DNA from 2 places in the Stenotrophomonas capsici genome. Region 2 is predicted to be linked to the other one. Evidence: riboswitches for the same ligand, from Rfam matches in the RefSeq annotation. Region 2 holds a riboswitch; the other holds the start of a gene.

Region 1 (11,217 bases), on a different contig from region 2:
CGATGATGCGTTCGGCAGCCTCCTGGATCAGCCGCAACGGGCTCTCGCCGCCCACCGTTCCATACGCGCGATGTGCCGGTTCAATGCCCAGGCATTCGGCCAACAGGCCCGGCGAATCGCGGTAGCGCCAACTGGACAGGTTGACCACGTCCAGTGAATCGACCTGCTGCAGCAGCGGTGCACGTGCATCGTCCTCGGCCACGCGCGCGGCACGCAGCATCAGGTCGACCGGCTCCAGCCCGTCGCGTGGATCGGCCGGGCGGTCCAGCCATTCGCCGATGCCGACGATCACCGGTTGGGTGGCAGGGCTGCTCACTGGGCCGGCTCCACTGGGGTATTCCAGACCACCAGGCCGTCCAGTGCCTCGATCCGCCCGCCGCTGGCCAGCAGCGGATTGACCTCCAGTGAGGCCAGGTCCGGCCCCAGGGCGAGGGCGGCATCCCCGATGCGCGCGATCACTTCAGCCAGCCAACGACGGTCCACGACCGGCCCGCCGCGATACCCATCGAGCAGCGCCGAGCAGCGCAGCTCGCCAAGCATTGCCAGCACATCCTCGGCGCCGACCGGCAACAGGCGCAGGCTGCTGTCCTTGAACAGTTCGACCCAGACCCCGCCCAGGCCGACCGCCAGTGTTGGCCCCCACTGTGGGTCGCGCACCACGCCCACCAGCAGCTCGATGCCGTGGCGGCGCATCGGCGAAACGAGCACGCCATCGATGCGTGCATCGGGCCGCGCGGACGCAACCGCATGGCGCACCTGCTGGTATGCATCGGCGGCTTCTTCGACGGCCACGTCCAGGCACACGCCGCCGACGTCGCTCTTGTGGGCGATGTCGGGCGAAGCGATCTTCAGCACCACCGGGCCGTTGAAGCTGGCGGCATGGCCCTGCGCCTGCACCGGGTCGGTCGCCATCCGCGCCGGCACCACCGGCACGCCCTGGGTCACCAGGAAATCCAGCGTCTCCCGCTCCGACCGCGGGCGTTGCACGTCTTCGCCGGCCGGCAACGCGGTGCGGGATGGCTGCGGGGAAAGAGGATGTTGTCGTGCCCACCACTGGGCCTGGGCGATGGCGGCCACGCCGCGGTCCAGGCCCACGCCCAGATAGACCAGGCCATGGTGCTCGGCCAGCATCCGGCTGAAATCCGGCACCGGTCGCGGTGCGATGCTGAGCAGCACGCCGGGCGTGCTGGCGGCGGAGAACGCCTGCCCCACCTGCTGGATCACCTGCTGGCTGTAGCCATGGCGGGGTTCGGTGGGCAGGTCGTACAGGCAGGCGATCAGGCCGATGTCGGGGTCCTGGTCGAGCACCTTGATGCTGCGCGCGAACAGCGCCGGGTCGAGGATGGCCGCGCCGGTGAGATCCAGCGGGTTGTGCGGTGTGCCGAAGGACGGCATCACTTCGTCCAACGCATCACGGCTGCGCACGGACAGCTCGGGCAGTGCCAGGCCGCTGGCTTCGGCGCGGTCGGCGGCGATCTCGCAGATACCGCCGGAAATGGCGATGGCGGCGACGTTGGCACCACCGCGCGGACGCAGGCGGGATAGCAATGCGGCGGTGGCCACCAGGTCGTCGATCGAATGTACGCGGATGATGCCCAGCTGCCGGCAGGCGGCGTCGAACACCCGGTCATCGCCGACCAGCGAGCCGGTGTGCGCCTGAGCGGCTTTCGCGGTGACCGGGCTGGTGCCGATCTTCAACGCCACCACCGGCTTGCCGGCGGCCAAGGCGCGCCGCGCGGCGGCTGCCAGCGTCGCGGTGTCGCGCGTGGTTTCCAGGAACAGGCAGATGACCCGGGTGGCTTCGTCATCGACCATGTAGTCGACCAGGCGTGCCACGCTGAGGTCGGCTTCATTGCCGGTGGAGACGATGTAGCTCAGGCCCACGCCCTGGCGGCCGGCATGGTCGGCGATGTAGCTGGCGGTGGCACCGCTCTGCGAGATCAGCGCGACATTGCCGGTCAGGCGGGTAGGCAGGCCGATCGTCCACAGCGCGATGCGGTCGATGTAGTTGATCAGCCCCAGGCAGTTCGGCCCGAGCAGGTTGACCTGATGCTGCCGTGCCAGGCCCGCCAGCGCGGCCTGGCGTCGTGCGCCATCCTCGCCGGTCTCGGCGAAACCGGAGGTCAGGATCACCGCATTGGCGATGCCCGCCTCGTGCAGGTCGCCGAAGGCATCCTCGATGGCGTGCGCCGGCACCATCAGCAGTGCCGCGTCCACCGGTTCGCCGATCGCCCGGCAGGAGGCGGCGGCACGCAGTCCGTGGATATGGCCGCCGCGCGGGTTGACCACGTGTACCTGGCCTGCGTAGCCGAGTTCGCCGAGGTTGGCGAATGCCCCGTTGGACCAGCGGGAGCGTTCGGTGGCGCCGACCAGCGCGATGGCGCGGGGGCGCAGCAGCCCATCGAGCGAGGCAGGCGCATCGGCGTGTGCATTCAATCGTGCATTCATGGGGGAGTTCTCGTGCAATCGGGCGCCGCCGGCACGCGACGGTTGTTGCCCGCGCGGGAACGGACGCGCGTGCCACGTGCGGTAGCGGATGAGGTCAGGACACCTGAGGGGGCGCACGCCATGCGCCGGCTTGAAGCTGTTCACGCGCCTGGGCGGCATGCGCCCGGCCCGTTGTTCGGACGTGTCCGTGCAGGACGTGAACAGGTTCAAGAAGACGCGGCATGCAATGCACTATCGGAAACGGCGGGGGACGCGTCCAATACGAAAAGCATGGCCATCCAGACGTGTTTGCTCTTGCCCGCGGCGCTCAGCCGGCATCGGCGATGCCCTCGAACGCCGATGCCATGCGCCAGCACAGTTCCGTGGCCGGATGGGGAGTGCCGCGGCGGCGCGCCAGCCGCAGCAGCACCGGGCGCTGGTCGATCATCGGCCGTGCGCAGAGCTGCTCCTGCAACTGCGCGGGGGGGCGGCGGATGAAGTTCAGGCCCAGCGCCCGGTTGGCCAGGATGTGCTCCAGCCACAGGTCGCTCATCATTTCGTGGTCCACGCGCAACACCGCGCCGGCGCGTTTGGGACCGTTGAACAACTGGTCGTACAGCGGTGGGTTCAGGGCACGCTCGAAGACCAGCACCGTCCTGTCGTGCAGGTCGCGGTCGCTGACCACGTCGAGCTGTGCCAGTGGGTCGTCCCGGCGGCACAGCAGTTCGCAGCTGGACTGGGCCACGACCCGGTACTCCAGTGCCGGATCGATCACCTCGCCAACGACGAATGCCATGTCCAGCTTCTCGTCGGCCACCTTCTCGACCAGCTCCGGGCTCCAGCCGACCACGGTCTCGATGCGCAGCCGTGGATGGATCTGCGCGAAACGTTCCAGCAGCACCACGCGTTCGGCGAACAGGTGCGAATACGGTGGCAGCCCGATCCGCAGCAGCGGCCACTCCTGCTGCCGGCGCAGCAGCAGCGCGCCGGCGTTGAACGCATCCAGTGCCTGCATCACCGCCCGTGCCGGCGCGAGCAGCGCGGCCCCCTGTTCGCTCAGCGCGACGCGCCGGCTGTCGCGGATGAACAGCTCGAAGCCCAATTGTCGTTCGAGCTTGCGGATCTGCGCGGACAGCCATGGCTGGGCAACGTGCAGGGCGTCGGCCGCGCGGGTGAAGGACAGCGCGTCGGCCACGGCGACGAACATCTGGAGCAACCGGGATTCGGTACGCATGCGCGTGGCGGAGTGGCGATGGGGCAGTCCAGTATGGGGAGTCGCCCGGCAGCTGTAATGCGCGGCATCGCCAACCACGCGTGGCCCGCATTCCTGCGTGGTTTCCACCGTTCTGTTTCGGGACAACGGGGTTACAGTCGCCATTGTTCCGTCAGGAAACAACGCCACACCAACGGCCTTGCCACGGTGTACTGCGGCAACAGCCGGACGCCAACGACCGTGGTTCGCTCCAACGATGAACGCACGGCATCGCCTGGATCAGGTTGCTACGCGCGAACGCACGTCCCGGCAGGAATCAGGCCGGCATCGACCGCCAGAGCCATGCCCCCAGCGCCGTCAGCGATGCGATCCAGACGACCACGATGATGGCGGCCATGGCGCGGCTGACCGGCCGTGTCGCCGCGGCCGCAGCCCGCTGCCGGGCGTCATCGAGTACTTCTGCCGGCACCCGGCGCAGCACCAGCAGCAGACCGAGCGGCACGATCACCAGGTCGTCGAGATAGCCCAGGAGCGGGATGACGTCCGGGATGAGATCGATGGGGCTCAGCGCATACGCCGCGATCCCGAGGGCGAGCAGGCGCAGCGGCCATGGCGTGCGCGGGTCGCGCGCCACGAAGTAGACGACCAGCGTCTGTCGCTTCAGCTCCCTGGCCCATTGGCGCAGACCTGCCATGTGTGTTCGATGCCGTCGTCAGCGACGGGCCCACTGCACGATCTGGCTGGCCGACATCGCGCCGGACTGGCGCGCGATCTCGCGCCCGCCCTGCAGCAGCACCATGGTCGGGATGCTGCGGATGGCAAAGCGCGCGGCCAGCGCCGGCTGCGCCTCGGTGTCGACCTTGGCCAGCCGCATGTGCGGTTCCAGCTGCGCGGCAGCCTTGGCGAACTCCGGTGCCATCTGCCGGCAGGGGCCACACCATGCCGCCCAGAAGTCGATCAGCAGCGGAATCTGCGAGCGCTGCGCATGTGCCTGGAAGGCAGCATCATCCAGGGCGATCGGCACAGCGGTGAACAGGGCCTGGTGGCAGCGGCCGCACGCAGGCGACTGCGCCAGCCGCGTGCCCGGCACGCGGTTGATGGCATTGCAGTGCGGGCAGGCGATCTGCAGCAGGTCGGGGCTCGGGGTGCTCATCGGCATGTGGGACAGGAGTGGACTGCGCTGCAGTATGTGGCCGCCGGGGTGAAGCGCGGGCGACCGGGGGCGGCCCGCAACGGCGCTGGATGAACGAAACCACCGCCGCGTCCGTTGCGGCTGTAACTGTCGCATTGCACAAAAAAGCGTGTTATCAATGCAGCCCATGAACGCAGCCCGCGCCAGCTTTTACTTTTGGTATTACTTTCCGAAGCCGCTGGCGGAGGAAGGACTGCGCTCACCCTGAAGAAACCTTCAGACGCATTCCCGAAAAGCCGCCAGCCAACCTGGCGGCTTTTTTCATGCCGCCAGCGCTGGGGCCACACCCTTCACGATCTGGATTGGAGACCCCCGCAATGCCCCCCCACACCGACGACCTGCGCATCCGCAAACTTGAACCGCTGACCCCGCCGGCCCAGCTGCTGTCGCTGCTGCCCTGCGACGAGGAGGCCTCGCAGACCGTGGCCGACGCCCGCGCCGCGCTGCACCGCATCCTGCATGGCGAGGATGATCGCCTGGCGGTGGTGGTCGGCCCGTGCTCCATCCACGACCCGGTCGCGGCGATGGAGTACGCCCAGCGCCTGCGCCCGCTGCGCGATGCGCTCGGCGGCGAGCTGGAGATCGTCATGCGCGTGTACTTCGAGAAGCCGCGCACCACGGTTGGCTGGAAGGGCCTGATCAACGACCCGGACCTGGACGGCAGCTTCAACATCAACAAGGGCCTGCGCTTGGCGCGCGGCCTGCTGCGCGACATCAACCGCCTCGGCCTGCCGGCGGGCGTGGAGTTCCTGGACGTGATCTCGCCGCAGTACATCGCCGACCTGGTGGCCTGGGGCGCGATCGGCGCGCGCACCACCGAAAGCCAGGTGCACCGCGAGCTGGCCTCCGGGCTGTCGTGCCCGGTGGGCTTCAAGAACGGCACCACCGGTGACGTGAAGATCGCCGCCGACGCAGTCGGCGCGGCCTCGCACCCGCACCACTTCCTGTCGGTGACCAAGGAGGGCGGCACCGCCATCGTGGCCACCCAGGGCAACCCGGACTGCCACGTGATCCTGCGTGGCGGCAAGGCGCCCAACTACGACGCGGCCAGCGTGCAGGCGGCCAGCGAGGTGCTGGGCAAGTCGCAGCTGCCGGCGCGGTTGATGATCGACGCCAGCCACGCCAACAGCAGCAAGAAGCCGGAGAACCAGCCGCGCGTGATCGAGGACATCGCCGGCCAGCTGGAGGGCGGCGAGCAGCGCATCGTCGGGGTGATGATCGAGAGCCACCTGGTGGCCGGCCGCCAGGAGCTGGTCCAGGGCCAGCCGCTGGTCTACGGGCAGAGCATCACCGACGGCTGCATCGACTGGGACAGCACCGTGCAGGTGCTTGAGCGGCTGGCCGAGGCCGTGCGTGGGCGCCGCCAGGCACAGCTGGAAGCGGCCGCCTGACTGGGCCAAGCGTGACAGCCACACTGGCACGCACCGGCCAGTCCAAGTAATTTACGCGGCGGGAGGCGCAATGCCTCCCGCCTGCTGTGGTCTCAGGGGAGAGCGCCTCACGCGGCAGGAAGCCTAGAAATCACCGCTTATGGAGAAGGAAGTGATGCGTATCCGTACGTGCAGTATGGTGCTGGCAATGATGCTGGTGCCGACCGTGGCGATGGCCAAGAGGGAAGTCGTGGATTCGGGCAGTGGCTGCCTGCAGAACCTGGCGGTGAGCGGTGGCTTCACCACCGGCAAGCAGTTCCTGGCCTCCACCGACCACGAAGGCATCAGCTACCCCGAGGCTTTCCGCAAGACCGTGGCCGCGATCGAGGCCGAGGGGCTGGTGGGTGTCTCGCCGAACGAGCAGACCGGCTACATCGCCGCCGAGCAGACGGTACGCGGTGGTGGTGGCTCCACCGTGCCGCTGCGCACCACCGTGCGCCGCCAGAACGACGGGTCCATCCGCGTTGAAGTGCGTTTCAGCATCAAGGGCGGCCAGCTGACCTCCAACAAGGCGGTGGGTGAAGGCCTGTGCAAGATCGCCGACGCGGCGAGCCTGTAACAGCGGGCGGGAGCGCGCGTGGGTAACGGTGCCTGGTTCCTGTACCTGCTGGAATGCCGCGATGGCAGCTACTACGCGGGTATCAGCACCGATGTACAGGCGCGCTTCCAGGCCCATCTGGCCGGCAAGGGCGCGCGTTACACGCGCGCGCACCCGCCGCTGCGGGTACTGGGCATGCGCCCGTACGCCGACCGTGCCGCCGCCTCGCGCGCGGAATGGCAGATCAAACAGCTCCCCCGCCAGCACAAGCTGGCGTGGCTGGAGCGGGCCGGGGATTGAGGTAGAGTCTGGCTTGCAGCCGCCGTTCCGGGCGGCGCCAACGCCCGGGCAGCCGGGCACCACAGCCACGCATGCGGCTGTCCAGCGGCATGTCGGCATCGTCCTCAAGCGGAGGGTTCGTGATGGCAGGTTGGTACGAGTTGGAGAAGAGCAAGGACGGGCAGTTCTACTTCGTGCTCAAGGCAGGCAACGCCGAGGTGATCCTCACCAGCGAGCGTTACACCACGCGCGCGTCGGCCGAGAACGGCATCGCCTCGGTGCAGAAGAACAGCCCCGATGAAGCGCATTACGAGCGCAAGACCAGCAGCGATGGTCGACACCATTTCAATCTCAAGGCCGCCAACCACCAGGTGATCGGCAGCAGCCAGCTGTACGCATCGCAGGCCGCGCGCGAAGCCGGCATCACCAGCGTCAAGGGCAACGGGCCGAGCACGACGGTGAAGGACAAGACGGCGGGGTAGTTGGGTTTTGCCCTTACCCCAACCCCTCTCCCGCGTGCGGGAGAGGGGCTTTGAAACTGCAGTTGCGCCGATCACTTCAAACTGTCGTGAACCTGGCCCCTCTCCCGCACGCGGGAGAGGGGTTGGGGTGAGGGCAGCACCAGCCAGCTCAATGCACCTCGTCCTGGTACACGAACTTGGGCATCTCCCAGCGGTAGCGGATGGCCAGCAGGCGCAGTGCGAAACCGCCCACCAGGCAGCACACGATCGCGGTGTCGTCGGCCACCTGCCAGTGCAGCAACAGCAGGTAGGCCGCACCGGTGAGCAGCGAGATGATCGCGTACAGCTCCTTCTGGAAGATCAGCGGCACCTCGTTGCAGAGGATGTCGCGCAGCACGCCGCCGAACGCGCCGGTCAGCGTGCCGGCGATCAGCACGATCTGCGGGGCATGCCCGGCCTCGCGCGCGATGGCGCAGCCGATCAGGGTGAAGGCGATCAGGCCCAGCCCGTCCAGCACCAGGAAGGTGCTGCGGAAGTGGTGCATCCAGCGCGCCAGCCAGGTGGCGACCAGCGCCGCGCAGACGGTGAAGCCCAGGTACTCGGGGTGTTTCACCCAACCCAGCGGGTAGTGGCCGAGCAGGATGTCGCGCAGCGAGCCACCGCCCAGAGCGGTGACGCAGGCGATCATGACCACGCCGAACAGGTCCATGCGGCGCCGGCCGGCGGCCAGCGCGCCGGTCATGGCTTCGGCGGAAATGGCGATCAGGTAGATGAGGGAAAGCAGCATGCTGTGGGTTCCTGGCAGAGCGGTGGGGCCGGCCATGCGCCTGCCGCCACCCTTGCCTGGGCAAGGATGGGACTGCGTTGACCGGTGCCGCTCCCGCTGTCCCTTGTGCCTGAGAGTTCAGCGGTGATGGCCGCGTGCCCCTTCGGCGGATCGCGCGGACGGTGTCCGGCGACCTCTCTCCAGCTCGGCGTGTCGGATGCATGGTTGGTGGGATTCCAGCCCACCGGCCTGAGCGATCATGGGAGCCTGCGCCTTCGGCGGGCGCCAGCGTGGCGCCTCTCTCCTGCATCCGGGTGCCAGTGTAACTGCTGCGTTGCAGCATGAACTGGCCGGATCTGGCAGTCCGCGCCTGTCGGTGCCCCCGCTCCCACATGAAAACAGCCGGCGGCGGGGCCGTCGGCTGCTTCGGTGCTGCGACTGCATGCCCGCTGCCGCGGGCGTTGCTCAGGCCTTCATGCTGCCCGTGTCGATGTAGCGCTGGTGCCAGGACAGCGCTTCGGGCAGCAGGTGCGGGGTGTGCTTGCCGTAGCTGTCGCGGCAGGCGCGGTCGAAGTAGTCGTTGAGCTGGTCGCGGTAGCCCGGGTGCGCGCAGTTGTCGATCACCTGGCGGGCGCGGGCACGCGGCGGCAGGCCGCGCAGGTCGGCCAGGCCCTGCTCGGTGACGATGATCGAGACGTCGTGCTCGGTGTGGTCGACGTGGCTGACCATCGGCACGATCGCCGAGATGCTGCCGCCCTTGGCCATCGACGGGCTCAGGAAGGTGGACAGGAAGCCGTTGCGGGTGAAGTCGCCCGAACCGCCGATGCCGTTCATGATGCGGCTGCCCATGACATGGGTGGAGTTCACGTTGCCGTAGATGTCCACCTCGATCATGCCGTTCATGCCGATGCAGCCCAGCCGGCGCACCAGCTCCGGGTGGTTCGACATTTCCTGCGTGCGCATGATGATGCGGTCGCGGTAGAACCGGATGTTGCGCTTGAACTCCTCGTTCGCCTCCGGGCTCAGCGCGAAGCCGGTGCACGAGGCGTACTCGAGCACGCCGGACTTGAGCAGGTCCAGCATGCCGTCCTGGATCACCTCGGTGAACGCACTGAGTCCGCGCAGGCCACTGTCGGCCAGGCCGGCGAGCACGGCGTTGGGGATGTTGCCCACGCCCGACTGCAGCGGCAGCAGGTTGTGCGGCAGGCGGCCCTTGGCCACTTCGTGCTTGAGGAACTCGATCAGGTGGCCGGCGATCAGGCGGCTGTCCTCGTCGATCGGCTTGAACGGGCTGTTGCGGTCCGGGCCATTGGTACGCACCACCGCCACGATCTTGTCCGGGTCCACGTCCAGCGTGGTCTGGCCAATGCGGTCGTTGGCGTGGATCAGCGGGATCGGCTTGCGGTGCGGCGGCAGCGCGGTGCCGTAGTAGATGTCGTGCATGCCCTCGATGTCGGCGGGCTGCCACTCGTTGACCTCGATGATCACCTTCTTGGCCAGGTCCAGCCAGGTCTTGTTGTTGCCGACCGAGGTGGACGGCACCAGCGCGCCGTCGGCGCGGATGGCCGAAACCTCGACCACCGCGGTATCGATCTCGCCATAGAAGCCGAACCAGACATGCTGGGCGACGTGCGAGAGGTGGATGTCGATGTAGTCCAGCTTGCCGTCGTTGATGCGCTTGCGGGCATCGGGGTCGGTCTGGAACGGCATGCGCATGGCGATGCCGTCGGCCTTGGCCAGCGCGCCGTCCAGTTCGGGCGCGGTGGAGGCACCGGTCATCAGCTTGATCTGGAACGGCAGGCCCTGCGCATGCACGTCCTCGATGCGCTTGGCCAGCGCCATCGGCACCGCCTTGGGGTAGCCCGAACCGGTGAAGCCGCTCATGGCGACGGTTTCGCCCGGCTGGATCAGCGCCGCGGCTTGTTCGGCGGAGACGATGCGGTCGCGCAGGCGCGCGTCCAGGATGCGTTCGACAGACATGACGACTACGGGTTGTTGTGGGGACCGTGGATTATCGCCCTTCCCGCGGGGCAGGGGGGTTCTACCTTGGTGGGATGGTTTTTGTGGCGCGCAGGCTCTTGTACCGCCAAGTACTGTTTTGCACTGCAGCGTGCAAGTTGCTTCGGCAGGCCGCACGATCGCCCTGCATCCCGACGTGGGGGAGGGAGCAAAGCCCGCTGACAGTTCGCTGTCAGCGGGCTTTTTTAATGGCCGATCGCCGCAGATGGCGATCGCTGGCATGCGCAGATGCCAGAATCGACGGATGGAAAATTCCCCCGCCGCAGTTCCTGAATACGTTGCCCCGGTGATTGACCGGGCCCTGGCCCGCCTCAAGCTGGCGTTGCCGGACCCGGCGCGCTGGCCGCCGCCGCCGGACATCGAGGCGGGGCTGCGCCGGCTGGCCATCGCCAGCGACTTCGCCATCGACACGCTGTGCCGGCAGCCGGAGCTGCTGGAGCGGCTGGCGGCCCCCGATCCGGCCCCGGTCCCGTTGCCCGGACTGGACCCGCTGCAGCCCACCGCCTGGCCCACCCAGCTGCGCCGCTACCGCGCGGCGGCCTCCACCCGGTTGATCTGGCGCGACCTGCAGGGGCTGGATGACGTGGACGCCACCCTGGCCGGGGCCACCCGGCTGGCCGAGGACTGCCTGCAGCTGGCGCTGGCCGCGCTGGAGCAGGAATTCGCCAGCCGCCACGGCGTGGTGCGCAGCGCCGACGGCGGCGTGCAGCGGCTGGTGGTGTTCGGGCTGGGCAAGCTCGGCGGCGGTGAGCTGAATTTCTCCTCCGACATCGACCTGGTCTACGCCTACCCGGAAGGCGGCGAGTCCGACGGCGCGCGTCCGCTGGCGGCCGAGGAGTACTTCGCGCGGTTGGGCCAGCGCCTGGCCCGGCTGCTGGATGAAACCACCGCC
Region 2 (12,187 bases):
GGTGGCAGCGGTGAACTGGAGCTGCTGGGCAACGGTGCCTACCTGAGCCGGGCCAGCGCGATCCTCAGTGGGCTGGCCGAAGGCGTCACCGCGTTCGCGCGCCAGCAGGCGGTGCACCAGGCCGCGTTCATGGGGGCGCCGCAGGCGGCGCCGCTGGTGCTGGTGCAACGCCCGCTCTACAACACCCGCGAAGGTTATGGCAGCAGCGTGGTGCCGGGCGTGTCGGAGCTGATCGTGCACCAGACGCTGCTGCTCGGCATCGGCGTGCTGCTGGGCAGCCGGCGCGCGCAGCTGGGCCGTCGCCTGCGGTTCGACGCGCCCTCGCTGCTCGGGATGGGCGCGGCGTTCGTGCTGGTGGGCGTGTGCGGGTTGCTGTACTACGTGGGCTTCACCGCCTGGGTGCAGGACTACCCGCGCGGTGGCAACGTGCCGGTGCTGATGCTGTCGGTGCTGTTGTTCGCACTGGCGACGGTGCCGTTCGGGCTGTTCGTCGGCAGCTTCTTCAGCACCCGCGAACGCGCCTTCCAGTACGTCACCGGGGTGTCGATCCCGCTGTTCTTCCTGTCCAACCTGTCCTGGCCGGCGCTGGCCTCGCCGCCGCTGCTGGTGGCCCTGGCCAAGCTGCTGCCAACCACCCCCGGCATCAACGCCATCGTCCGGGCCCAGCAGATGGGCGCGCGGCTGCCGGAGGTGGGCGGGGAGCTACTCAACCTGGGGCTGCTGGCGCTGCTCTACGGCGCACTGGCCTGCTGGCGGTTGCGCGGCACCCCGCGGGGGTGAAGCGGCGGCCGGACGGCTGCTAGCATCGGCGCATGGATTCCCTCAGCCAGATCGTCCTTGGCGGTGCCATCGCCGCCGCCATCACGCCTGCCGCCCACCGTCGTGCCGCCCTGCTGGCAGGTGCGGCGCTGGCCACGTTGCCAGACCTGGATGGGGCGCTGATCTGGGCCTTCACCGACAACCCGGTGAGCCTGATGACCATCCACCGCAGCTTCAGCCACTCGCTGTTCGTGCTGCCGTTGCTGGGCACGCTGATCTGGTGGCTGTTCCGCCGCTACGGCAAGGGCCGGGTAGCCGCCGCGCCGGCGCGCTGGTGGTGGGCGATCGTGCTGGCGCTGGTCACCCATCCGCTGCTGGATGCCTTCACCGTCTACGGCACGCAGCTGTGGTGGCCGCTGGCACCGCCACCGACGATGTGGTCCAGCGTCTTCATCATCGACCCGCTGTACACCGTGTGGTTGCTGCTTGGCTGTACGGTGGCGTGGTTCGCGCGGGCCAGGCCGCTGGCGCAGCGGGCACTGGTGCTGGGGTTGGTACTGAGCACGGGCTACCTGGGCTGGTCGCTGCTGGCCAAGGCGCAGGTCGATCGCGCCGCCCACCAGGCGCTGGCCCGCATGGGGCTGGCCGACGCGCCGCGCTTCTCGGTACCGATGCCCTTCAATACCGTCCTGTGGCGGGTGGTGGCGATGACCCCGCAGGGCTATGTCGTCGGCGACCGCTCGCTGTGGGCCGACCACGGCCCGATGCAGTTCAGCGGCCATCCGTCGAACGTGCAGGCCCTGCGCCAGGCCGCGGACTTGCCCGCGGTCGCGCGGCTGGCCTGGTTCAACCACGGTTTCATGCGCGCCCAGGTGCAGGACGGCGAGCTGGTGCTCAGTGACCTGCGCATGGGGCTGGAGCCGGACTACAACTTCAACTTCGCGGTGGCTGCGGCCGACGGGGATGGCTGGCGGGGCATCGCGCCGCGCCAGGTGCTGCCGGCCTACCGGCAAGCCGGCAACCGCGGCGTGCTGCGGCAGCGGCTGGGGCAGGTGTGGCAGCGGATCTGGCAGGCCCCGCAGGACCGGCCGACCGCCGCGGGCGTTCAGTAGACCGTGGCCTGGGCCTGCACGTAGGAATAGAAGAACACCGCATTCGGGTCGTTCTGTACCTGGCCGAACTCGCGGCGCATGCCGTCGACCGTGGCCGCGTCGACCTTGCCGGCTTCCAGCAACTGGTCGGCGGCCGACAGCAGCAGCTCCTCCCACAGGGCGAACATCACCTTGCGCCGGGCCGGCTCGCGGTTGTCCAGGTGCACGGTCTTGGTGCGGGTCTGCACGTCGCGGAAGCCGCCGGCCAGCAGCAGGTTGCCCAGCTTGGCGCCGACGAACGGGTCGCCGCCGCTGTCGATCTGGAAGTCGTTGAAGGCCATCCAGTAGCGCCACAGGTTGGGCGAGTACGGGTCCAGCAGGAACGAGGCGTTCATCACCTCGGTCACGTACACCGGCGCGCCGGGGCTGAGCACGCGCCGTACTTCGGCCAGTGCACGGGCCGGGGAGGGGACGTGTTCGAGCACCCAGCACAGGAACGCACCGTCGAAGCTGCGTGGCTCGAACGGCAGGTCGGTGGCATCGGCACGCTGGAAGCTGCAGCGCTCGCGCAGCCACGGCATCTGCGCCATGTGTTCGTTGGCGGCGGCCAGCTGGCGCTCGTTGAGGTCGATGCCGGTGACCTGCAGGTCCGGGAAGCGGCGCAGCAGGATCTCGGTCTGCGCGCCCACCCCGCTGCCCACTTCGAGCACGTGGCGGGAGTTGCCGAAGTCGATGTCCTGGAAGATGGACGGTTCGAACAGCCGCGCCTGTTTGCGCAGCCGGGCCTGCTCGGTGGCGGAGAAGCCGTGCAGGTAGGGGAAGTCGTTGAGCGTCATGGGTACAGCGCGTTGCAGGGATCAGGAAAGTATCGCCAGTAACCGTTAGCGCGGCGCATGCGCGCTGATGACCAGCGGTTCTGTGCTGGAAACGGGGGGTTATCAGCAGGCCGCGCCAGGGCCTGCCGCCGCTGGCCGGGCCTTGGATCGCAGGTGGCTGCGATATTTGTTCTGAAAATGAAACGATTTATTGGCCAATGGGTAATTGTTCTGAATTTGTCGGCAAATAAAATGGGCCCCGTCAAGCACGGATCGGCAGCCCGCCGGTCTGCTTCCATCTCCAAGAGGATTCGACCGTGTCCAGCCAAGCCATTTCCCTGTTCAAGAAGCGCCGTTCGCAGTACGCCCTGGGCAAGAGCCTGCCGGTGAGCCAGAACGACGTCACCCACCTGATCAAGCAGGCCGTGCGCGAGGCGCCGTCGGCCTTCAACGCGCAGTCCTCGCGTGCGGTGATCCTGTTCGGTGCCGAGAGCCAGAAGTTCTGGGAGCGTGCCAAGGACGAACTGCGCAAGATCGTCCCGGCCGAAGCGTTCGCCGCCACCGAAGGCAAACTCAACAGCTTCGCCGCCGGCGCGGGCACCGTGCTGTTCTTCGTCGACACCGACGTGGTCAAGGGCCTGCAGGAGCAGTTCGCCCTGTATGCCGACAACTTCCCGGTCTGGGCCGAGCAGTCCAACGGCATGGCGCAGTTCGCGGTCTGGACCGCGCTGGCCGACGCCGACATCGGTGCCAGCCTGCAGCACTACAACCCGCTGGTGGACCAGGGCGTGCGTGAAGCCTGGGGCGTGCCGGCCCATTGGACCCTGCGCGCGCAGATGCCGTTCGGTTCCAACGAGGCCCCGCACGGCGAAAAGACCTACATGGAAGACGAAGCCCGCTTCAAGGTGTTCGGCTGATCCTCGTCGGCACGACGCTCTCCCCCGCGCGTTGATGCAAGCCGGATGGCCCGCCAGTTCGCTGGCGGGCTTTTTTGTGGGCGTGCATCGGGGCACGCGCCGGCCGTTTGACGGCCCGCTAACCGTTGCCTTGCCAGCATTGCCGGCCTGCACGCACCACTGCACGCTGCCGCCCACCGTCGCGGCGGTGTCGATCCGAACCCGGGAGACCCCATGAAGCTCAAGACGAACCCCCAACACCTGCTGCCGTTTGGCCTGTTGCTGACCACGGCCCTGCTGGCGGCCTGTGACCGGAATGCGCCGGCCACGACGGATGCCCCACAGGTCCCGGCGGTGGCCGCCGGGGAAGCGGTGACGCCTGCGCCGGCGCCCTTGTCGGTGGAGGTGTTCAACCCGGGTGAGCGCGCCATCTTCGCGGTGTCCTCCGAACTGGTCAGTGGCGCGCGCGAGGCCATCCTGGTCGATGCGCAGTTCTCCACCGCCGAGGCCGCCCAACTGGTGGAGAAGATCAAGGCGTCCGGCAAGCAGCTGACCACCATCTACATCAGCCACGGCGACCCGGACTTCTATTTCGGCCTGTCCACGCTGCATGCCGCATTCCCGGACGCGCGGATCGTTGCCACGCCGCAGACGGTGGCGCACATCCAGGCGACCAAGGACGCCAAGCTGAAGGTGTGGGGGCCACAACTCGGCGCGAACGCGCCGGCCGAGCTGCTGGTGCCGACGCCGCTGCAGGGCGACACGCTGACGCTGGAAGGGCAGGCGCTGAAGGTCATCGGCCTGGAGGGCCCCAGCCCAGAGCGCACCGCACTGTGGGTGCCGTCGATCCGCACGGTGATGGGCGGCGTGCTGGTGGATGCCGGGCAACATGTGTTCATGGCCGATACGCAGACGCCGCAGTCGCACCAGGACTGGCTGGCCGCGCTGGAGCGCATCACCGCGCTGCAGCCGGCGCGCGTGATCCCCGGCCACTACGCCGAAGGCGCGCCGCAGGATCTGGCCGCGGTGACGTTCACCGCCGACTACATCCGTGCCTTCGACGAGGAGGCCGCCAAGGCGAAGGATGCCGCGCAGTTGGTCGAGGCCATGCAGAAGCGCTATCCGGCCCTGAAGGGCGCCGACTCGCTGGCGCTTAGTGCCAAGGTGGCCAAGGGTGAGATGGAGTGGAAGTAATCGCCGTTGCGTCGTGATGATTTGAGATCCACGGCGCCGCCGGCAACGCGTGCATCGGCGCCGGTATGACTTCCGGCGCTGTCGGCACCCCTGGGCGAAGCGGATGATCGGCGCACTGTCGTTCATCCCTATGTTTCTTCCGTCCAGGAGAAGACTTGATGCGTTGCTCCCTTGCTGCAGCCATTGCGGTGGCGTTGGCCACTGTTGCCGTTCCTTCGTTCGCGCAGGTCGCTCCCTCGGCGCCGGGCGTCGCCGAGATCACCACCCAGCTGCCGCGCACGGCCAAGCCGCTGCACTACCGGGTGGAGATCACCCCGCATGCGGAGCAGATGCGTTTCGACGGCAAGGTGAGCATCGACATCGAGGTGTTGTCGGCCACCGACCGCATCGTGCTGCAGGCCGCTGCGCTGGAGTTCGGCGACAGCCGCCTCAGTGATGGCGGCAAGGGCCAGCCGCTGGTCGCCAAGGTCAGCGTCGATGCCGACAACCAGACCGCCACCTTCGCCTTCGACAAGCCGCTGGCACCGGGGCGCTACACGCTGAGCACCGCGTACCGCGGCACCATCAATACCCAGGCCAACGGGCTGTTCGCGCTGGATTACCCGACCGACTCGGGCAAGAAGCGCGCGCTGTTCACCCAGTTCGAGAACTCCGATGCGCGGCGCTTCATCCCCTCGTGGGACGAGCCGGGGTTCAAGGCCACCTTCGACCTGACCCTCAACGTGCCCAGCGCGCAGATGGCGGTGAGCAACATGCCGGCCACCGCCACCCGCGAGCTGGGCAACGGGCTCAAGCAGGTGGTCTTCCAGACCACGCCGAAGATGTCGACCTACCTGCTCTTCATGTCGGCCGGCGAGTTCGAGCGCAGCGCCGTCACCGCCGACAACGGCACCGAGATCGGCGTGGTGGTGCCGGCCGGCAAGCTGTCGCAGGCGCAGTTCGCGCTGGACGCCAGCCGTGACGTGATCGCCGAGTACAACGACTACTTCGGCGTGCCGTATCCGCTGCCCAAGCTCGACAACGTGGCCGCGCCGGGCGGCAGCCAGTTCTTCAGCGCGATGGAGAACTGGGGCGCGATCTTCACCTTCGAATACGCGCTGTTGCTGGACCCGGCGGTTTCCAGCGTCTCGGACAAGCAGGCGGTCTTCAGCATCGCCGCGCACGAGATCGCGCACCAGTGGTTCGGCAACCTGGTGACCATGGCGTGGTGGGACGACCTGTGGCTCAACGAAGGCTTCGCCACCTGGATGGAAGGCCGCACCACCCGCAAGCTGCATCCGGAGTGGGACCTGAACAACGTCGACGCCGCCATGACCAGCCGTGGTGCGATGGGGCGCGATGCGATGGCGACCACGCATCCGATCGTGCAGCACGTGGCCACCGTGGAGCAGGCCAGCCAGGCCTTCGACGGCATCACCTACGGCAAGGGCGCGGCGGTGATCAGCATGTTCGAGGACTACGTGGGCAGCGACGCATGGCGCGATGGCGTGCGCAGCTACGTGCGCGCTCATGCCTACGGCAATGCGGTCACCGATGACCTCTGGCGCGAGATCGCCAAGGCGGCGCCGGACAAGCAGTTCATCGAAGTGGCACACGATTTCACCCTGCAGCCGGGCATCCCGCTGATCCGCAGCGCCAGCGCCTGCATCGACGGCAAGACGCGGGTGACGCTGCAGCAGGGCGAGTACACCATCGACCGCAAGGACAAGCAGCCGTTGCGCTGGCGCGTGCCGGTGACCGTGCGCGGCGCCGACGGCAAGGACGTGCGTACCCTGGTCGACGGCAGCGCCACCGTCGACCTGCCGGGCTGCGCCGGGCCGGTACTGGTCAACGCCGGGCAGAAGGGCTACTACCGCACGCTGTACTCGCCGGAGCAGTTCAAGGCATTGAGCGACGGCTTCGAGCGCCTGCCGGTGGTCGACCAGCTCGGCGTGATGATGGATGCCAGCGCGCTGGCAGCCGTCGGCCTGCAGCCGGAGGCCGATACGCTGGACCTCACCGCCAAGGTGGCCGGCGATGCGCCGCCGGACCTGTGGCAGCGCGTGTCGCGCACGCTGGGTGGGTTGGACGACCTGTTCGAAGGTGATGCCACGCGCCAGGCGGCATTCCGCAAGTACGCCTACGCCCGCCTGGAGCCGGTGCTGGCCTCGCTGGGCTGGGATGACCGGGATGGCGAATCGGCGCAGACGCGCCAGCTGCGCGGCGGCCTGATCGCCATGCTCGGCGCGATGGACGACCCGCAGGTGATCGCCGAAGCGCGCCGCCGCTTCGCCGCCTTCCTGGCCAAGCCCGAATCGCTGTCGCCGGAGTTGCGCCGCACCGTGCTGGGCGTGGTCGCACGACACGCCGATGCCGCGACCTGGGAGCAGTTGCATGCCCTGGCGAAGAAGGAGACGTCCTCGATGGTGCGGGACCAGTACTACCACCTGCTGGCGCAGAGCAAGGACGTGGCGCTGGCGCAGCGTGCACTGGACATGGCCTTGACCGAAGAGCCGGGCGCGACCAACGGTGCCGGCATGATCGGCGGCGTGTCGCGCGAGCACCCGGACCTGGCCTTCGACTTCGCGGTGGCCAACCGCGAGAAGGTGGAGACGCTGGTGGACGGTACCTCGCGGGCAGGCTACTTCCCGCAGCTGGGGGCCTCGGCCGACAACCTGCAGATGGTCGACAAGATCAACGCCTTCGCCGACAAGTACATCGCCGCCACCTCGCGCCGCGATGCGGAGACGGTGATCGCCGGCATCCAGACGCGGGTGAAGCTGCGCGCCGAGCGCAAGCCGCAGGTGGATGCCTGGTTGCGGAAGAACGGGTATTGAGAAAATGGGGGCTGAGTTGTTGCGGTGAAGCGGTGACGCGGCCCTCACCCCAACCCCTCTCCCGCAGGCGGGAGAGGAGCTCAGTTCCCTGCAGGTTGAAGCATTACTCGCAATTGCTGCTTTGAAGCCCCTCTCCCGTGTACGGGAGAGGGGTTGGGGTGAGGGCAGCTTCTAGCTCTCAGCCCCCAGCGCCCAAACAAAAAGCCAGCCGGTTCGCACCGGCTGGCTTTGTCACATCAGGCCAACGCAGAAGCCGATCAGGCTTCCACGTCTTCCTTGTACGCATCCACCGGGATGCAGGCGCACATGATGTTCTTGTCGCCGTACACGTTGTCCACGCGTGCCACCGGCGGCCAGTACTTCTGCAGCTTCAGCGACGGCAGCGGGAAGGCGGCCAGTTCGCGCGGATAGGCGTGGGTCCACTCGCTGGCCGACACCGCGCCGGCGGTGTGCGGGGCGTGCTTGAGCGGGTTGTCCTCGCGGTCCAGGCGACCGTCCTCGATGGCCTGGATCTCCTCGCGGATCTGGATCATCGCGTCGATGAAGCGGTCCAGCTCGTGCTGCGATTCGCTCTCGGTCGGCTCCACCATCAGCGTGCCGGCGACCGGGAAGCTCAGGGTCGGGGCGTGGAAGCCGAAGTCGATCAGGCGCTTGGCCACGTCCTCGGCGCCGATGCCGGAGGTCTTCTCCAGCGGACGCACGTCCAGGATGCACTCGTGTGCCACCAGGCCGTTGCGGCCGGTGTACAGCGTCTTGTAGTGCGGGGCCAAGCGCTTGGCGATGTAGTTGGCATTGAGCAGTGCCACCTGGGTGGCCTTGCGCAGGCCGGCGGTGCCCATCAGGGTGATGTACATCCAGCTGATCGGCAGGATCGAGGCGCTGCCGAAGCTGGCCGCGCTGACCATGCCGACCGGGCCGTTGTCACCGAGCTTGCCCGGCAGGTACGGGGCAAGGTGCGACTTGACCGCGCACGGGCCCACGCCCGGGCCGCCGCCGCCGTGCGGGATGCAGAAGGTCTTGTGCAGGTTAAGGTGCGACACGTCCGAGCCCCACTTGCCGGGCTTGGCCACGCCGACCAGGGCGTTCATGTTGGCACCGTCGGTGTACACCTGGCCGCCATGCTGGTGGATGATCTGGCAGATCTCGACCACCTCTTCCTCGAACACGCCGTGCGTGGACGGGTAGGTCATCATGATCGCGGCCAGGCGGTCGCTGTACTTCTCGGCGTTGCGGCGGATGTCATCGACATCGACGTTGCCGTTGGCATCGGTCTTGGTGACCACCACGGTCATGCCGCACATCTGCGCCGAGGCCGGGTTGGTGCCGTGCGCCGAATCCGGGATCAGGCAGATGTCGCGATGGCCTTCGCCGCGCGAGCGGTGGTAGGCGCGGATCGCCAGCAGGCCGGCGTACTCGCCCTGCGCGCCGGAATTGGGCTGCAGGCTCACCGCGTCGTAGCCGGTGCATTCGACCAGCATCGCTTCCAGACCGTCGATCAGCTCCTTGTAGCCCTGCGCCTGGTCGGCCGGTGCCAGCGGGTGGATGTTGGCGAACTCCGGCCAGGTCACCGGGATCATCTCGGCGGTGGCGTTGAGCTTCATGGTGCAGCTGCCCAGCGGGATCATGGTGCGATCCATCGCCAGGTCCTTGTCGGCCAGCGAGCGCAGGTAGCGCAGCATCTCGTGCTCGCTGTGGTGCGTGTTGAACACCGGGTGGGTCAGGAACGCACTGGTGCGCAGCAGGCCCTTGGGCAGGGCATCGGCGGTGGCGGCGTCCAGTGCATCGACGTCGACCGTGGCGCCAAACAGCTGGCCCAGCGCGACGATGTCGGCGCGGGTGGCGGTTTCGTCCAGGCTGATGCCGACCGCGCCTGCATCGATCACGCGCACGTTGATGCCCGCGGCCACGGCCTTGGCCTGTACCGCCGCGGCGTCGACGCCGGTGACGTGCAGGGTGTCGAAGAAGTCATTGCCGACCGCAACGCCAGCGGTACGCAGTGCGCTGGCCAGGATCGCGGCCAGGCGGTGGGTGCGGCGGGCGATGCGCAGCAGGCCTTCCGGGCCGTGGTAGACGGCGTACATCGAGGCCATCACCGCCAGCAGCACCTGGGCGGTGCAGATGTTGGAGGTGGCTTTCTCGCGGCGGATGTGCTGCTCGCGGGTCTGCAGGGTCAGGCGGTAGGCCGGCTTGCCTTCGGCATCGACCGACACGCCGATCAGGCGGCCCGGCATCGAGCGCTTGTAGGCGTCACGGCAGGCCATGAAGGCCGCATGCGGGCCGCCGAAGCCGAACGGCACGCCGAAACGCTGGCTGTTGCCGATGGCGATGTCCGCGCCCCATTCGCCGGGAGCGGCGATCAGGGTCAGCGCGAGCAGGTCGGTGGCCACGGCGACCAGGCCCTGGCGGGCATGGATGGCCTCCACCAGCGCCTTGTGGTCACCGATGTGGCCGGTGGTGTCGGGGTACTGCAGCAGCACGCCGAACACGTCGGCGGTCATGGCTTCGGCCGGGGTGCCGACCTGCAGCTCGATGCCCATCGGCTCGGCGCGGGTGCGTAGCAGTTCCAGCGTCTGCGGGTGCACGGCGTCGTGCACGAAGAACACCTTGGACCTGGACTTGGCCGAACGCTTGGCCAGGGTCATCGCCTCGGCGGCAGCGGTGGCTTCGTCCAGCAGCGAGGCGTTGGCGATCTCCATGCCGGTCAGGTCGGCGACCAGGGTCTGGAAGTTGATCAGCGCTTCCATGCGGCCCTGCGAGATCTCCGCCTGGTACGGGGTGTAGGCGGTGTACCAGGCCGGGTTTTCCAGGATGTTGCGCAGGATGACGTTCGGCGTGTGGGTGCCGTAGTAGCCCTGGCCGATGAAGCTGCGCAGCACCTTGTTCTTGCCGGCGATGGCGCGGATCTTGGCCAGCGCCTCGACCTCGGTGAGCGATTCGGGCAGCGCCAGCGGTGCCGGCGACTTGATCGAGCCCGGCACGATGGCGTCGGTCAGGGCTTCAAGCGAATCATGGCCAACGGTGCGCAGCATCTGCGCGATTTCTGCATCGTTGGGGCCGATGTGGCGGTCGACGAACGCGGAGGAGTGTTCGAGTTCGCGCAGCGAAGGGGTGTTCTGGGTCATGGCTGACGTCCGGAGAAGGCATGCAGGGCTGGGGCGGTGAGCCAGGCAAGCACCGGTACGGCCCCGCTGCCGCGCAGGCGGCATCACGGCCGGCAAGCCGGTGGCTTGCCTCGCGCCCCTCTGTCCTTTTGCCTGAGAGTTTGGAAGCAACGCGACGAGGATCGTGTGCTTCGTGCCCCTTCGGCGCCGGATTGAACCGGTCTCTCCAGAGTTTTGGTGCAGGTGGTATCGGGCCTGAGCGATTTACGGGCGTTTGCGCCTTCGGCAGCGGGGTCAGCCGCTTCTCCCACCGTGTTCGTACAGCCCGCCGATTATAGCCCGGGGCAGACCTGCGCACCGGCTTAGATTACCATTCCGTTCCCGGCCCGAAGATCGCGCGTTGCACGCGGTGGGCGGGGAGGCCGGTACCGCGGGCTGACGCGGGTTCATGTCCGGATAAACAGGCGCGATATGGCCGCGCGGCGTTACCGTGTCCGGCCCTGTTCATTTTTCCCTCCCGCACCGGTCTGCCTGCCGGTGCCGATGCACGTTGTTCCACAGGAAGCCATGAAAGCAAGCAAGCAGGTTTCGCTGCGACGGATCGCCGCGCTGGTGGCCGGGTTGTCGATGTTCGGCCCGTTCGCCATCGACGCGGTGTTCCCCGCGTTCCCGCAGATCGGCGCGCAGATGGGCGCCGACAAACTGGCCATGCAGCAGGTCATCAGCGTCTACCTGCTCACCTATGCGCTGATGAGCCTGGTCCACGGCGCGCTGTCCGATGCGCTGGGCCGCAAGCGGGTGATCATCGGCGGGCTGGTGGTGTTCATCCTGGCCTCGATCGGCTGCGCGCTGTCGCGCGACATGGGCTCGCTGCTGCTGTTCCGCGGCCTGCAGGGCCTGTCCGCCGGCGTGGGCTACATCATCGGCCGGGCGGTCATCCGTGACCTGTACGACGGCGACGACGCCCAGCGGCTGATGAGCCAGGTGTCGATGATCTTCTCCATCGCCCCGGCCATCGCCCCGATCATCGGTGGCTGGCTGCTGGGCTGGAGCCATTGGCAGGGCATCTTCTGGTTCCTGGTGGCGTTCTCCACGCTGCTGCTGGTGGTTACCTGCCTGTGGCTGCCGGAAACCCACCCGCCGCAGGCCCGGCTGAGCCTGCGCCCGGCACGGCTGGCCCAGGATTACTGGAGCATCGCGGTCAACCCGCGCTTCCTGCGCCTGGCCCTGGCCGGCTCGCTGGGCTTTGGCGGGCTGTTCCTGTACATCGCCTCGGCACCGGCCTTCATCCTGGACCTGCTGCACCTGAACGAGCAGCAGTTCGCCTGGTTGTTCATCCCGACCATCGGCGGCATGGCGCTGGGCGCCTATGCCTCCGGCCGCGCGGCCGGGCGCATCGCCGGCGCGCGCGCGGTGCGGATCGGCTATGCGTTCATGGCGGTGGCGGCGGTCTACAACATTGCCTACAACGCGCTGGCCCCGCAGATGAGCGTGCCGTGGGCGGTGCTGGCGCTG

What was found. A riboswitch is a leader RNA that binds a small molecule or an ion and turns the genes downstream of it on or off. The one in region 2 is predicted to bind glycine.
Region 1: it holds a riboswitch for glycine, as region 2 does, so the genes downstream of both, VA603_RS06330 (trimeric intracellular cation channel family protein) here and gcvP (aminomethyl-transferring glycine dehydrogenase) in region 2, are expected to answer to the same signal.

The regions. Positions count from the first base shown of each region.
Region 1 is NZ_JAYFUH010000074.1:934-12,150, reverse strand. Features, by position in the region: partial or broken gene VA603_RS06375 (hypothetical protein) at 1-316, opposite strand, end outside; gene VA603_RS06370 (acetate--CoA ligase family protein) at 313-2,448, opposite strand; gene VA603_RS06365 (LysR family transcriptional regulator) at 2,756-3,661, opposite strand; gene VA603_RS06360 (YkvA family protein) at 3,957-4,334, opposite strand; gene trxC (thioredoxin TrxC) at 4,353-4,793, opposite strand; gene VA603_RS06350 (3-deoxy-7-phosphoheptulonate synthase) at 5,150-6,223, shown strand; gene VA603_RS06345 (hypothetical protein) at 6,378-6,821, shown strand; gene VA603_RS06340 (GIY-YIG nuclease family protein) at 6,840-7,100, shown strand; gene VA603_RS06335 (YegP family protein) at 7,223-7,561, shown strand; gene VA603_RS06330 (trimeric intracellular cation channel family protein) at 7,710-8,327, opposite strand; glycine riboswitch at 8,416-8,520, opposite strand; glycine riboswitch at 8,534-8,623, opposite strand; gene scpC (succinyl-CoA:acetate CoA-transferase ScpC) at 8,772-10,286, opposite strand; partial or broken gene glnE (bifunctional [glutamate--ammonia ligase]-adenylyl-L-tyrosine phosphorylase/[glutamate--ammonia-ligase] adenylyltransferase) at 10,570-11,217, shown strand, end outside.
Region 2 is NZ_JAYFUH010000061.1:45,076-57,262, forward strand. Features, by position in the region: gene VA603_RS02065 (ABC transporter permease) at 1-780, shown strand, start outside; gene VA603_RS02070 (metal-dependent hydrolase) at 813-1,871, shown strand; gene VA603_RS02075 (methyltransferase domain-containing protein) at 1,865-2,686, opposite strand; gene VA603_RS02080 (nitroreductase family protein) at 2,983-3,582, shown strand; gene VA603_RS02085 (MBL fold metallo-hydrolase) at 3,844-4,755, shown strand; gene VA603_RS02090 (M1 family metallopeptidase) at 4,914-7,571, shown strand; gene gcvP (aminomethyl-transferring glycine dehydrogenase) at 7,829-10,693, opposite strand; glycine riboswitch at 10,804-10,912, opposite strand; gene VA603_RS02100 (multidrug effflux MFS transporter) at 11,240-12,187, shown strand, end outside.